DNA from 2 places in the Shewanella sp. AS16 genome. Region 2 is predicted to be linked to the other one. Evidence: riboswitches for the same ligand, from Rfam matches in the RefSeq annotation. Region 2 holds a riboswitch; the other holds the start of a gene.
The links. A riboswitch is a leader RNA that binds a small molecule or an ion and turns the genes downstream of it on or off. The one in region 2 is predicted to bind thiamine pyrophosphate.
Positions count from the first base shown of each region.

Region 1: linked by a shared signal. The riboswitch ahead of LZP73_RS01170 (TonB-dependent receptor) and the one ahead of thiC (phosphomethylpyrimidine synthase ThiC) in region 2 are both predicted to bind thiamine pyrophosphate.

Region 1 covers NZ_JAKCLK010000001.1:242,473-248,037, reverse strand. Annotated here, with positions in the region: gene LZP73_RS01190 (M61 family metallopeptidase) at 1-705, opposite strand, end outside; gene hinT (purine nucleoside phosphoramidase) at 851-1,207, shown strand; gene LZP73_RS21515 (PaaI family thioesterase) at 1,204-2,196, shown strand; gene LZP73_RS01175 (YcfL family protein) at 2,233-2,637, shown strand; TPP riboswitch at 2,769-2,878, shown strand; gene LZP73_RS01170 (TonB-dependent receptor) at 2,933-5,101, shown strand; gene LZP73_RS01165 (hypothetical protein) at 5,187-5,447, shown strand; gene pnuC (nicotinamide riboside transporter PnuC) at 5,547-5,565, shown strand, end outside.
Region 2 covers NZ_JAKCLK010000006.1:16,098-21,662, forward strand. Annotated here, with positions in the region: gene LZP73_RS14555 (bifunctional hydroxymethylpyrimidine kinase/phosphomethylpyrimidine kinase) at 1-1,404, opposite strand, end outside; gene thiC (phosphomethylpyrimidine synthase ThiC) at 1,408-3,375, opposite strand; TPP riboswitch at 3,570-3,668, opposite strand; gene LZP73_RS14565 (hypothetical protein) at 3,837-4,856, opposite strand; gene trhA (PAQR family membrane homeostasis protein TrhA) at 5,142-5,565, shown strand, end outside.

The sequences.
Region 1 (5,565 bases), on a different contig from region 2:
GTCCAGCACCGTGGTCATGAAGAGGTAGCGCTCGAAGGGGGCAGGGGTGCCGAACAGGGCTATCTGATAGTCGCAGATGGCCTTGAGATCCTGGCATAGGCGTTCCATGCAGCATAGGTGGCGGCCGTTGAGCACCACGTCGTGGCGCACGCCGCCGGCCTCGAAACTGCCGAGGCTGAAGTCACCCATTTCCACCGGATGATCTATCAGTTCATCATAGCTTTCGGCAGTGAAGCTGCCGAAAGCGAAGTCGTCGCCCGAGGCACGCGTCATGGCGGTGGCCAGGCGCCAGGAGGTGAAGGGCTCGCCGTCGGGGGCGCAGATCTCCAGCTTATGCTCACTGGCCTCGAAGCCCTTGGCCGCCAGGAACACACTGCTGCCGTTGAAGAAACCATGGCGGCTGTCCAGGTGGGCGGTACGTACCGACAGGTCCCAGGCATACACCCTGTAACTCAGGTGCAGCTCGTGGCCGTTGCCCAGCACTGCCCAGGTCTGTTTATCCAACTGTTCCAGCGTCAGGCTGTTATCTTTCTCATCCTTTGCCTGCAGATCTATGATGTTTTTGGCAAAATCCCGCACCATATAGCTGCCGGGCAACCAGGCCGGCAGCGACAGCTGTTGTACCGGGTTGGGTTTAAGCAGGGTCATTTCGACCTGAAAGAGATGGGCGTTGGGGTCCAGCGGAATTATCCGGTAGTTAATCATCTGTTGTCCTGAGCGGCTATTGTTAGAATACGGCTTGAGCCAGTGGCCCACATGCTGCCAAAAATCGGCGTTGGCTGCAATTGGCGCGTCACAAAGTGTTGAATTACGAGTATACTAGCCAAGTTGCCCCAAGGAGGAATGACCCATGGCAGAAGAAACCATTTTCAGTAAAATTATTCGTCGTGAGATCCCGGCCGATATCCTGTACCAGGATGAATTGGTCACCGCATTTCGCGACATCTTCCCCAAAGCGCCGCTCCATATATTGATAGTCCCCAACCATTTGATCGCCACCGCCAACGATGTCAAGGCATCGGATGAACTGGCGCTGGGGCGCATGGTCACAGTGGCGGCCAAATTGGCCGCCGAGGCAGGCATAGCCGAGGATGGCTATCGGCTGATAATGAACTGCAACAGTCACGGTGGCCAGGAGGTGTATCACATTCACATGCACCTGCTCGGTGGCGCAGCGCTTGGCCCCATGCTGAGCCAGCGTCTATGAAGGTCAACCCGGACTTTTTCCCTCTGACCCAGTTGGCGGGGCGTTTCGTCAACCAGCTGGCCCAGTGCCGGCGTCTGGGGCTGACGGTGCATGAGGCCAGCGAGCATCATGTGCTGATCGAGCTGCCCTACAGTCAAGAGTTGATAGGTTACCCAGATACAGGGGTGATCCACGGTGGTGTGATTACCACCCTGATGGACACCGCCTGTGGCAGCGCCGTGGTGTGTGCCATCTTCGACAAGTTTGCCTCGCTGGAGATCTCGCCGACCCTGGACTTGCGGGTCGACTATATGAAACCGGCCGAGCCCAACAAGCCTGTCTATGCGTTCGCCGAATGCTATAAGCTGGCCTCCAGCATCGCCTTCACCCGGGCGATCGCCTACCAGGACAGCATAGACGATCCCATAGCCCATGCCGTGGGGTCCTTCATGCGCATCAGCCCTGAGATGGTCGGCGATGAGTTTCGCAAGGCCCTGATGGGCAAGGACGGCGACAAGGGCCAGGCCAACGAGGCCAGCGTGACCCAGTCCCATCCCGCCCTGGATGTGAAAGGCCCGCTGGATGTCAAGGGCATAGTCAAACGCGCCACAGAGCTGAACGATTTCGGTCACCTGCTGGAGCATGTGCCCTATGCCAAGTTTGTCGGCATGGCGGTGGAGCGTTTCGGTGATGAGCTGGTGTTTAAATTGCCGGCCAAGGACGACAACATAGGCAATCCCGTGTTGCCGGCGATCCACGGCGGGGTGATAGCCGGGTTCATGGAGATGTCGGCGATAGTCCAGCTGATGGTGTTCATGCAGACCTCCAAGGTGCCTAAGGTGGTGGATTTCTCCATCGACTACCTGAGGGCCGGCTATCATAAGGATACCTTCGCCGAATGCCGCATCACCCGTCAGGGACGCAGGGTCGCCAACGTCAACATCAATTGTTGGCAGACCAACCGCAAACAGTTGATCGCTACCGCCAGGGCTCACTTCCTGGTCGACTAGTGTATCGAGCAAGCTAAGCAAACAGGGAGAGTAGAGATGAAAGCGACATATCTGTTATTGGCGGCCATGGCGGCATCCGCCTTGGTTGGCTTAAGCGCCTGTGCCCCCCATACCGCCGGGGTCGCAGTGAATTCCGCCGGCGACGTCAGGGTAGACAATGCCGGCCTGGCCCGCCAGGTGGCGGTCGAGCATGCCGGCAGCAGGCTGCAGGCCGGACTGTTGCAAGGCTCGGCGGTCGTTGCCAGCAAGGTAGGCACAGATCTGCATTTGCAGTACAAGTTCACCTGGTTCGATGCCGGCGGTTATAGCCTGGAAGGGGAGGCCGGCAGCTGGAAGCCGCTCAAGCTGCATGGCAAGCAGCAGCTGCAGGTCAATGCGCTGGCACCCAATGCCAATGCGGTCGCCTTCGAAGTCTATGTCAGGGAAGCCATCTCCAACTGAGGCAGGCCCTGTCGTTGGTGGCCAACTGAAGATAAAAACGCCGCTTTGCCGGCGTTTTGTTTTTTGCCGCAATGAGTTCCACATCAAGGTGATACAAACCTGTCATCTTGTTGCCTAACTCGGGTATACTTGCCGGCGCCAAGGGGTGTTCTGTGCCAAGCACCGAACTGAGATGTCGAACGATGAACCCTTAGAACCTGATCCGGCTAATACCGGCGTAGGAATGGGCCTGTCAATTGCGCACTTCTGAATCGCTTACACTTTGCCGGATCTCAAACTGAATATTTGAGGTCCTATGTTTACCCTGAAACCCGAGTCTGTGCTGTCACTGGCTATCTTAGCCGCCTTGTCTCCGGCCGCACTGGCGCAAACCGCCACGCTCACCGAAACCCTTCCCGAAGAAAAAATGGACGTCATGGTTGTGACCGCCGACTTTCGTGCCACCTCCATCGAAGACGTACCTGCGAGTCTCAGCGTCCTGGATCGCCAGCGCTTGCTGGACGATGGCGGGCAAAACTTCCAGGATGTGCTCAATGCCATTCCCAACATGAACTGGTCCGGCGGCAGCTCCAGGGCCAGGTATTTCCAAATTCGCGGTGTCGGCGATCAGGAAGAATACCAGGGCGCGCCCAACTCTTCGGTCGGCTTCTTCATCGATGACATTGACTTGTCCGGCCTGGGCATGGCATCCAATCTGTTTGACATAGAGCAGGTGGAAGTGCTGCGTGGCCCACAGAGCACTTTGTTCGGGGGCAATGCATTGGCCGGGGCGATTTACCTCAAGAGTGCCGAGCCAACCGCAGTGACGGAAGCCGGCGCCGAGTTGACCCTGGGCACAGACGCTCTCTGGAGCGCCGGGGCTTATGCCAGCGGCGCCTTGAATGCCGACGAGACCTTGCTTGGGCGGGTGTCTGTTTCTTCCCATAAGGAAGATGGTTTCATGGACAACGCCTACCTGGGACGCGACGATACCAATGCCCGTGATGAGCTGTCGGCCAAGGCCAAGTTGCGTTGGTACGCTACGGATGCACTGCAGCTGGATTTCACCCTGTTGCAGGGCAATTTTGACAATGGCTATGATGCCTGGTCCCTGGACAGCAACGGCGACACTACCTACTCGGACAGACCCGGTGTCGATACCCAGGACACCACGGCCGCTGGCCTGAAAGTGACTTGGCAGGCCAATGACAATTGGTCACTTGAGTCGCGCACCAGCTTCGCCGACACCAAGCAGCGTCAGGCCTACGACGGCGACTGGGCCAACCCCGAATACTGGGCCAACCTGAGCTGTTATGGTGCGCCCTGTGTCTATGATTATTGGTGGGACAAGACCGCCGACAGGCAGAATTTCACCCAGGAGCTGAGATTGCTGTCCAGCCAGGCAGGGCGGATTTTCGCCGGCACCACAGACTGGTTGTTCGGCGGCTATTACAATCGCTTGTCCGAAGCCAATGCGTTACAGATAGAGCAGCGCTACAGTCCGGATCCCCTGGATGTGAGCAACCTCAACAGCGATTACAACGCCACCAAGCTGGCCGGCTTTGCCCAACTGGATACCTACCTGGGCCAGTGGCACTATTCCGCCGGTGTGCGTTTCGAGCATTGGCAGAGCGATTATCAGGATGATTCGAAGCAAGCCGACAACAGTTTCTCGCCCTCGGAAAACCTGTGGGGCGGCCATGTGTCTGTGAGCTATCAATTCGAATCGGATCAGATGCTCTACGCCAAGGTGTCCCGCGGTTATAAGTCGGGCGGCTTCAACATGGATCTGCCGGCGGCATTGAGCCAGTACCGCAACTTCGATTCCGAGACCTTGTACAATTACGAACTGGGCCACAGCGGCTCCTGGTTCGATGGCGCACTCGCCAGCCGGGTATCTGTGTTCTACATGGACAGACAAGATCAACAGGTCGATGCCTCGGTGCAAATTCCCAACAGCGGCGATTTCCAGTTGTACACGGCCAATGCCAGCAGCTCGACCAACTATGGTCTGGAAGCCGAAGCCACCTGGTATCTGAGCAGCAGTCTGGAGCTCTACGGCTCCCTTGGCTTGCTCAAGGCCAAATATGACCAATACAGCTATGACGATGGTTATGGCGGCCTGGTCGATCTGTCCGGGCGTGAGCTCGCCCATGCCCCCAACTATAATTACCAGTTGGGCGGCACCTGGCATAGCGACGCCGGCTGGTTCGCCAACCTGAACCTGACTGGGATGGACGCCTTCTACTATTCTGACAGCAATGACTCTGTCTCGAACGACTATAGGTTAGTCAATGCCCGCCTCGGATACCAAACGCCCAGCTGGTCCGTGTATCTCTGGGGCCGCAACCTGACGGATGAAGCCTACGGCGTGCGTGGTTTCTTCTTCGGCAACGAACCCAACCTGGACTGGGCATCGCAGCAATATATACGTTACGGTGATCCCAGGCAGTTGGGGATCAGCTTCAGATACGATTATCTGTAGGGCTGAAGGTCATCAGAGTTGGCGACAAGGGGCCTGTGCCGGTTCTGGCACAGGCCAAAGTAAAGCACGCAATCCGGAGATAGAGATGAAACTCACGGCAGAAATCAGCATGTACCCGCTGCAAGACAATTACCTGGACCCCATAAGGTGGTTCATCGCCCGGGTCGATGCCTACCCCAACATAGAGAGGGTCACCAACGCCATGGCGACCCAGGTGTGCGGCGACTACCCGGACGTCATGGCCATGCTTGCCAAAGAGATGGCGGCGGCACACCAGAAGTGGGGCAAGGCGGTATTTGTGTGTAAGTTTATCGGCGGTGAACTCGACTTGGCGCATAGCGAGTAGGTCGCTGTTGTGCTCAAGGCCAGCGACAAGCAAGCGACGAGTTAAGAGACAAACAAGCGACTAAGTAAGAAACAAATAAGCGAGAAGCAGAGAGACAGCATGACAGAATTCTGGTTAA
Region 2 (5,565 bases):
GTGCCCGAGGGCGATGTAGGAAGGCGCCAACTGCCGGGCCAGCAACAGCTCGAAATAGCCATGACTCGAGATCCCCAGCGCCACCCCGGCCCGCGCCAGGGCACTCAAATCGGCGCCGGCCAGATCTTCCTGGCCCAGATGCACTCCGTAGGCGCCGTGTTTCAACGCCAGTTGCCAGTGATCGTTGATAAACAGCTGAGCTTGATGGTCGCGCCCCAGGGCGATGGCGCGCACTATGTCCGCCTCCAGCGCGGCGCCGGCTGCCGGGGTCATGCAGGTTTTGGTTCCTGCGCCTAAACCTGAGCCGGAGTCAGAACCAGGGTCAGAACCAGAGTCCGTGTCGGTCTTCAACCTCAGCTGCAGGGTATCGACGCCCGCCAGCAGCAAAGTTTCCAGCATGGCCAGGCTGTCCACCACGGGGTAGACGCCTATGGGCCGTTGCAGGGGGGGAAAGGCCATGGGGGCGGGATTGTCTCTGTCGAGATAACGCACCCGGGGGAAATCACTCAAACGCTGTGGCCAGCCGCTGCGTCCCAACACCCCGGCACCGACGCCCGGGGCATAGCCCTGCCCCAGACCCGCGTTGACATAGGCCTTGGCCAGCACCACGGCATCCTGCAGCACAAAACCTGCGGCGAGCGCCGACGCTATGGCGGCAGACAAGGTACAGCCTGTGCCGTGGTGATCCGCCGTCGCCACCCTGGGGCTCGTCAGACTGAAGCGGCAATGCTGGTGCAGCGGCGAGCTGCCCGCCACTTCATCCAGGATCAGTATGTCGCAGGACTCCTGCGCCAGCCAGCGGCCAGCGACATCGCCGCCCTTGGCCAGCACCCGGGTCTGCAGCCGCTGGGCCAGGCGCGCGGCGGCGGCCTCGAAGCCGGCGAAGTCCTCCACCTGGCTGCCATCCAGCAGCGCCAGCTCGGCATAGTTGGGGGTGATGAGGCTGAGCAGACCGGCGAAAGGCTCGAACTTGGCGCCGTCGGCCGGCGCCCGGGTTCCCAGGGGGTCACCGCAGCTGGCCGTCATCACGGGATCCAGGATCACGGCCACTGACGTGTGGCTGCGCGCCTGATAGTCCGCTAACCGGGTGGCGAGCCAGTGGGCCAGCAGACTTACCTGCCCTGGGCCGAGCAAGCCTATCTTGATGGCCCTGGGCGGCATGTCGGCGAGCAAGGTGTCGAGCTGCGCCAGCAACATGGCATCCGATACGGACTCGACCAGGCTGACCGCCACCGAACTCTGGGCGGTGATCTGGCTGATGATGCTGCAGCCATGACAGCCCAGATCTTGGATGGTCGCCAGATCTGCCTGAATGCCGGCGCCGCCGCCCGAGTCAGAACCCGCTATGGTCCAGACTATGGGTCGCGAACCCGCCGGCATAGGGGCCGGGGCTTTGCTTGCCATAGGTTATTGCTCCGACTCGAGTGCCAGGGGATCCGCAAGCTCGCCTACCGGGTGGTAGATGGCCGCGCCCGAGGCCTTGAACTGCGCCGCCTTCTGCGCCATCGCCGCCGCTAACCCGGCCTGATCACCGGGCTGAGTCACGGAGATGTGTTGCGTGAGGGTTTGCGCCTCCTGGGCGGCGGCATAGTCGCGCACTTCCTGGGTGATCTTCATCGAGCAGAACTTGGGGCCACACATGGAGCAGAAATGGGCCACCTTGGCCGACTCCTGGGGCAGGGATTCGTCGTGATAGGCCCTGGCGGTATCGGGATCCAGCCCCAGGTTGTATTGATCTTCCCAGCGGAACTCGAACCTGGCCTTGGACAAGGCATTGTCGCGCACCTGAGCGCCCGGATGCCCCTTGGCAATATCGGCGGCATGGGCGGCGATCTTATAGGCGATCAACCCCTGCTTGACATCTTCCTTGTTGGGCAGCCCCAAATGCTCCTTGGGGGTGACGTAGCAGAGCATGGCACAGCCATACCAGGCGATCATTGCCGCCCCTATGCCCGAGGTGAAGTGATCATAGCCTGGGGCTATGTCCGTGGTCTGGGGCCCCAGGGTGTAGAAAGGTGCCTCGTCGCAATGGGCCAGCTGCTTGTCCATGTTTTCCTTGATGAGCTGCATGGGGATATGCCCAGGGCCCTCGATTATGGTCTGGACATCGTATTCCCAGGCGATCTTGACCAGCTCTCCCAGGGTTTCCAGCTCGGCGAACTGGGCCTCGTCGTTGGCATCCGCGATACAACCCGGGCGCATGCCATCCCCCAGAGACAGGGACACGTCGTAGGCGGCGCACAGCTGGCAGATCTCACGGAAATGGGTGTAGAGGAAGCTCTCCTCGTGGTGGCTCAGGCACCATTTGGCCATGATGGAGCCGCCGCGGGAGACTATGCCCGTCAGGCGCTTGGCGGTCATGGGCACGTAACGCAGCAAGACGCCTGCGTGTATGGTGAAGTAGTCCACCCCCTGCTCCGCCTGCTCTATCAGGGTGTCGCGGAAGATCTCCCAGTTGAGCGCTTCGGCCACGCCATTGACTTTCTCCAGCGCCTGGTAGATGGGCACTGTGCCTATGGGCACGGGAGAGTTGCGCACTATCCATTCGCGGGTCTCATGAATGTAACGTCCGGTGGAGAGATCCATCACGGTATCGGCGCCCCAGCGGGTCGACCACACCAGCTTCTCGACTTCCTCCTCGATGGACGAAGTGACCGCCGAGTTGCCTATGTTGGCGTTGACCTTCACCAGAAAGTTGCGCCCTATGATCATGGGTTCGGCTTCGGGATGATTGATATTCAAGGGAATGATGGCGCGGCCGCGGGCCACTTCATCGCGGACGAACTCCGGGGTGATCAGCTCACCGACGACGGCCCCGAAGGCCTCGCCCTGGGCTTTCTGGGTCAGCACCCCTTCTGCGACTTCGGCGCGGGCCATGTTTTCCCGAATGGCTATGTATTCCATCTCAGGGGTGATGATGCCCTGACGCGCATAGTGCATCTGGGTGACACAGCGGCCGGGAATGGCGCGGCGCGGCGGGGACAAGGCCTCGAAACGCAGGTGATCCAGGCCGTCGTCGGCCAATCTCTGCTGGGTAAACTCTGAGCTTACAACCGTTAGCCGCTCTGTATCCTGGCGCTCGGCGATCCAGCCGTCACGCAGCTTGGGCAACCCCAGACGCACATTGATGTCTGCGGCCGGATCCGAATAGGCGCCGGCACAGTCATAGACCCTTATCGGTGGATTCTCCTCCGTGAGGGGGGCACTCTCGCTGCCGCCAATCAGGGTCGGGCTCTGGTGTATCTGCCGCATGCCGACGCGGAGATCCTCGCGGCTGCCGCCGAGATAGATTTTCTCGGAATTGGGGTGCTGCAAAGGTTTCAGGGTATCGATAAAGGCTTGCGCCTGGGCACGGGTTTCACGACGATTTGACATAAGCAATCTCACTTCTGAGTAAGTTGGAGTTGCTTGTCTGGAGACTTGAGTGGTTGATTAGCAGACGCAGCCGGGCAGTGCCTGTGCTGCGAAAATAACGCCTCTGGGTTCGAGGCCGTTTTCACGGCTCATCCGGTTGCTTGAAAACGCGCCCGGAACGAACATCATATGAGTTTCATTACATGACTTTCATTGGCGTTATTACGCTTGTTTCCTTCGCAGGTATTAACCTGATCAGGTTCAACGGATCCCGAATGAACGGTCTCAGCCCTAAGGCACTCCGACAAGATGTGCCTCAGTATAGACAGAAGCCTGAACCATGAACAAGGAAAATTTACTCGGCCTTAACAGACGTTAAAGCAAAAAAATAGATTCGATAAGATATTGTTTAACAACACTTAAATAAACATAATTATAAAAAATTGGTATATGAATGAATAAAACAGATGGCAATAGTGGCATTATTTGTGCTGCTTGACATGCATCTGCGCCCATCTGGCGTCTATGGCATCCTGAATATCCTGGTTCATCTTCTTGCCGCTGCAGTCGAAGGGGTAACCCAGGTTTTCCGCATAAGGGTTAAGTTGGTTGCCCACCTTGACCACCCGGTAACAGGTATCGCCCTTGCGCACGATACGGTTGGGATCCAGTTTGTTGCCCAGGGTCGTCGCTTTGCTGAAATCGTCGGCATTGGGCACCAGCAGCACTTCCATCTCAGCATCCATCTCGCTCATGGAACGCTTGGCGGTAAAGGCATCCGCCTCCTGCCGTACCAAGGTGTCCAGTGCCTGGCGGCGTTGACGCTGAAGATAACTCAGGGTGGACGCATCCCGGCTGAACAAGTCCTGAGCCACTGCGTCTCTTGGGGGTGTCGGGGTAAATCTGGCCTCAGGCACCAGCAGCCTAGTATCTGTCTCAGGCGGGGAAAACACCCAAGCTTCAGCTTCATTCGGAGGCGGCGCCGGCGCGGCCACATCATAGATAAAATGCGCCTCGGGCTCGGGCTCGGCAGGCTCAGTTTCAATCGTCTGGGGCTCAACAGCTGGCGTCTCTGCGGCCGGCCGGGTCCCTGTGGCCCGGCTCCCGGCAACATGAGTCTCGACGACTTGGCTCTCCTGGGCCTGGTTCTCGGCGGCATGAGTCTCGGCGGCTTGGCTCTCAGGGGGAACGGCCTGGCCGGCGGGTGCATACAAGAGGTAGGCCTGGATCTTGGGCGGTTTGACCGCCGCGACCGGACGCTCGGGCAGGCGCCAATACGCCTGCGCCAGCCACAAGAGCAACAGATGCAAGCCAAGCGCCAGGGTGACAAAACCTATGCCCGAGATTCGGCTAGCCGGACCCAGACGCATCAACCGCCCCAGGCCGCGGGCCGCCAGCGGTGCGCTGGCGAATGTTCGCTCTTCCCTCATGGCCTGTGTCGCCCGAGGATCCTGTGCCGCAACATCACAGCATTCAGGCACACTCATAAAGGGTACTTCCATTTCTTGCATCCATTCCCACTCCCTGACCAATGCGTCTGTTAGAGGTGGTGAGTCGAAGAAAGTTCCGCCTGGTCAATCTCTTAATCCGTCCCTTGAGCAGGCGGCTAAGCGGCGCCTGGAACCTAAGCTGGCACCCTATCCAGATCGGCAAGGAGCCAATCCATGGGCAGAGCCCGGGTAACCCGGGCAGGGAGTTTAAGCTTACACTTGTACGCTTAAATCTGGTATTTGACCGGCTCAGCTGTTAGACTCGCCGACATTCTAGCCAATACGGATGTTATCCCCATGCCCGAACAGAGCAACGCGCTCGACACTGCGACGCCCATCCCCCTGGAAGTCACCCAAGGCGCAGAGCCACGCCCCGAGGCTTATAGCCGGGCCGAAGAGTTGGCCAACAGCATCAGCCATGGCCTGGGGGTCATAGGCGGCGTAATCGGCCTGCTCGCCATGCTGGATAAAGGCAAAGATCATCTGAGTGGGCTCGAATTGAGCGGGGTGGGCATCTATGGTGCCAGCATCATACTGCTCTTTCTCTGCTCCACCCTCTATCACAGCGTCACCGCGAATCACTTGAAACGCAGGCTCAAGATCGCCGATCACTGCGCCATCTACTGCCTCATCGCCGGCACCTATACGCCGCTGATGCTGCTCGCCCTGCAAGGCACACAGGCGCTGGTGATCTTGACCGCCATCTGGTCACTGGCCCTCG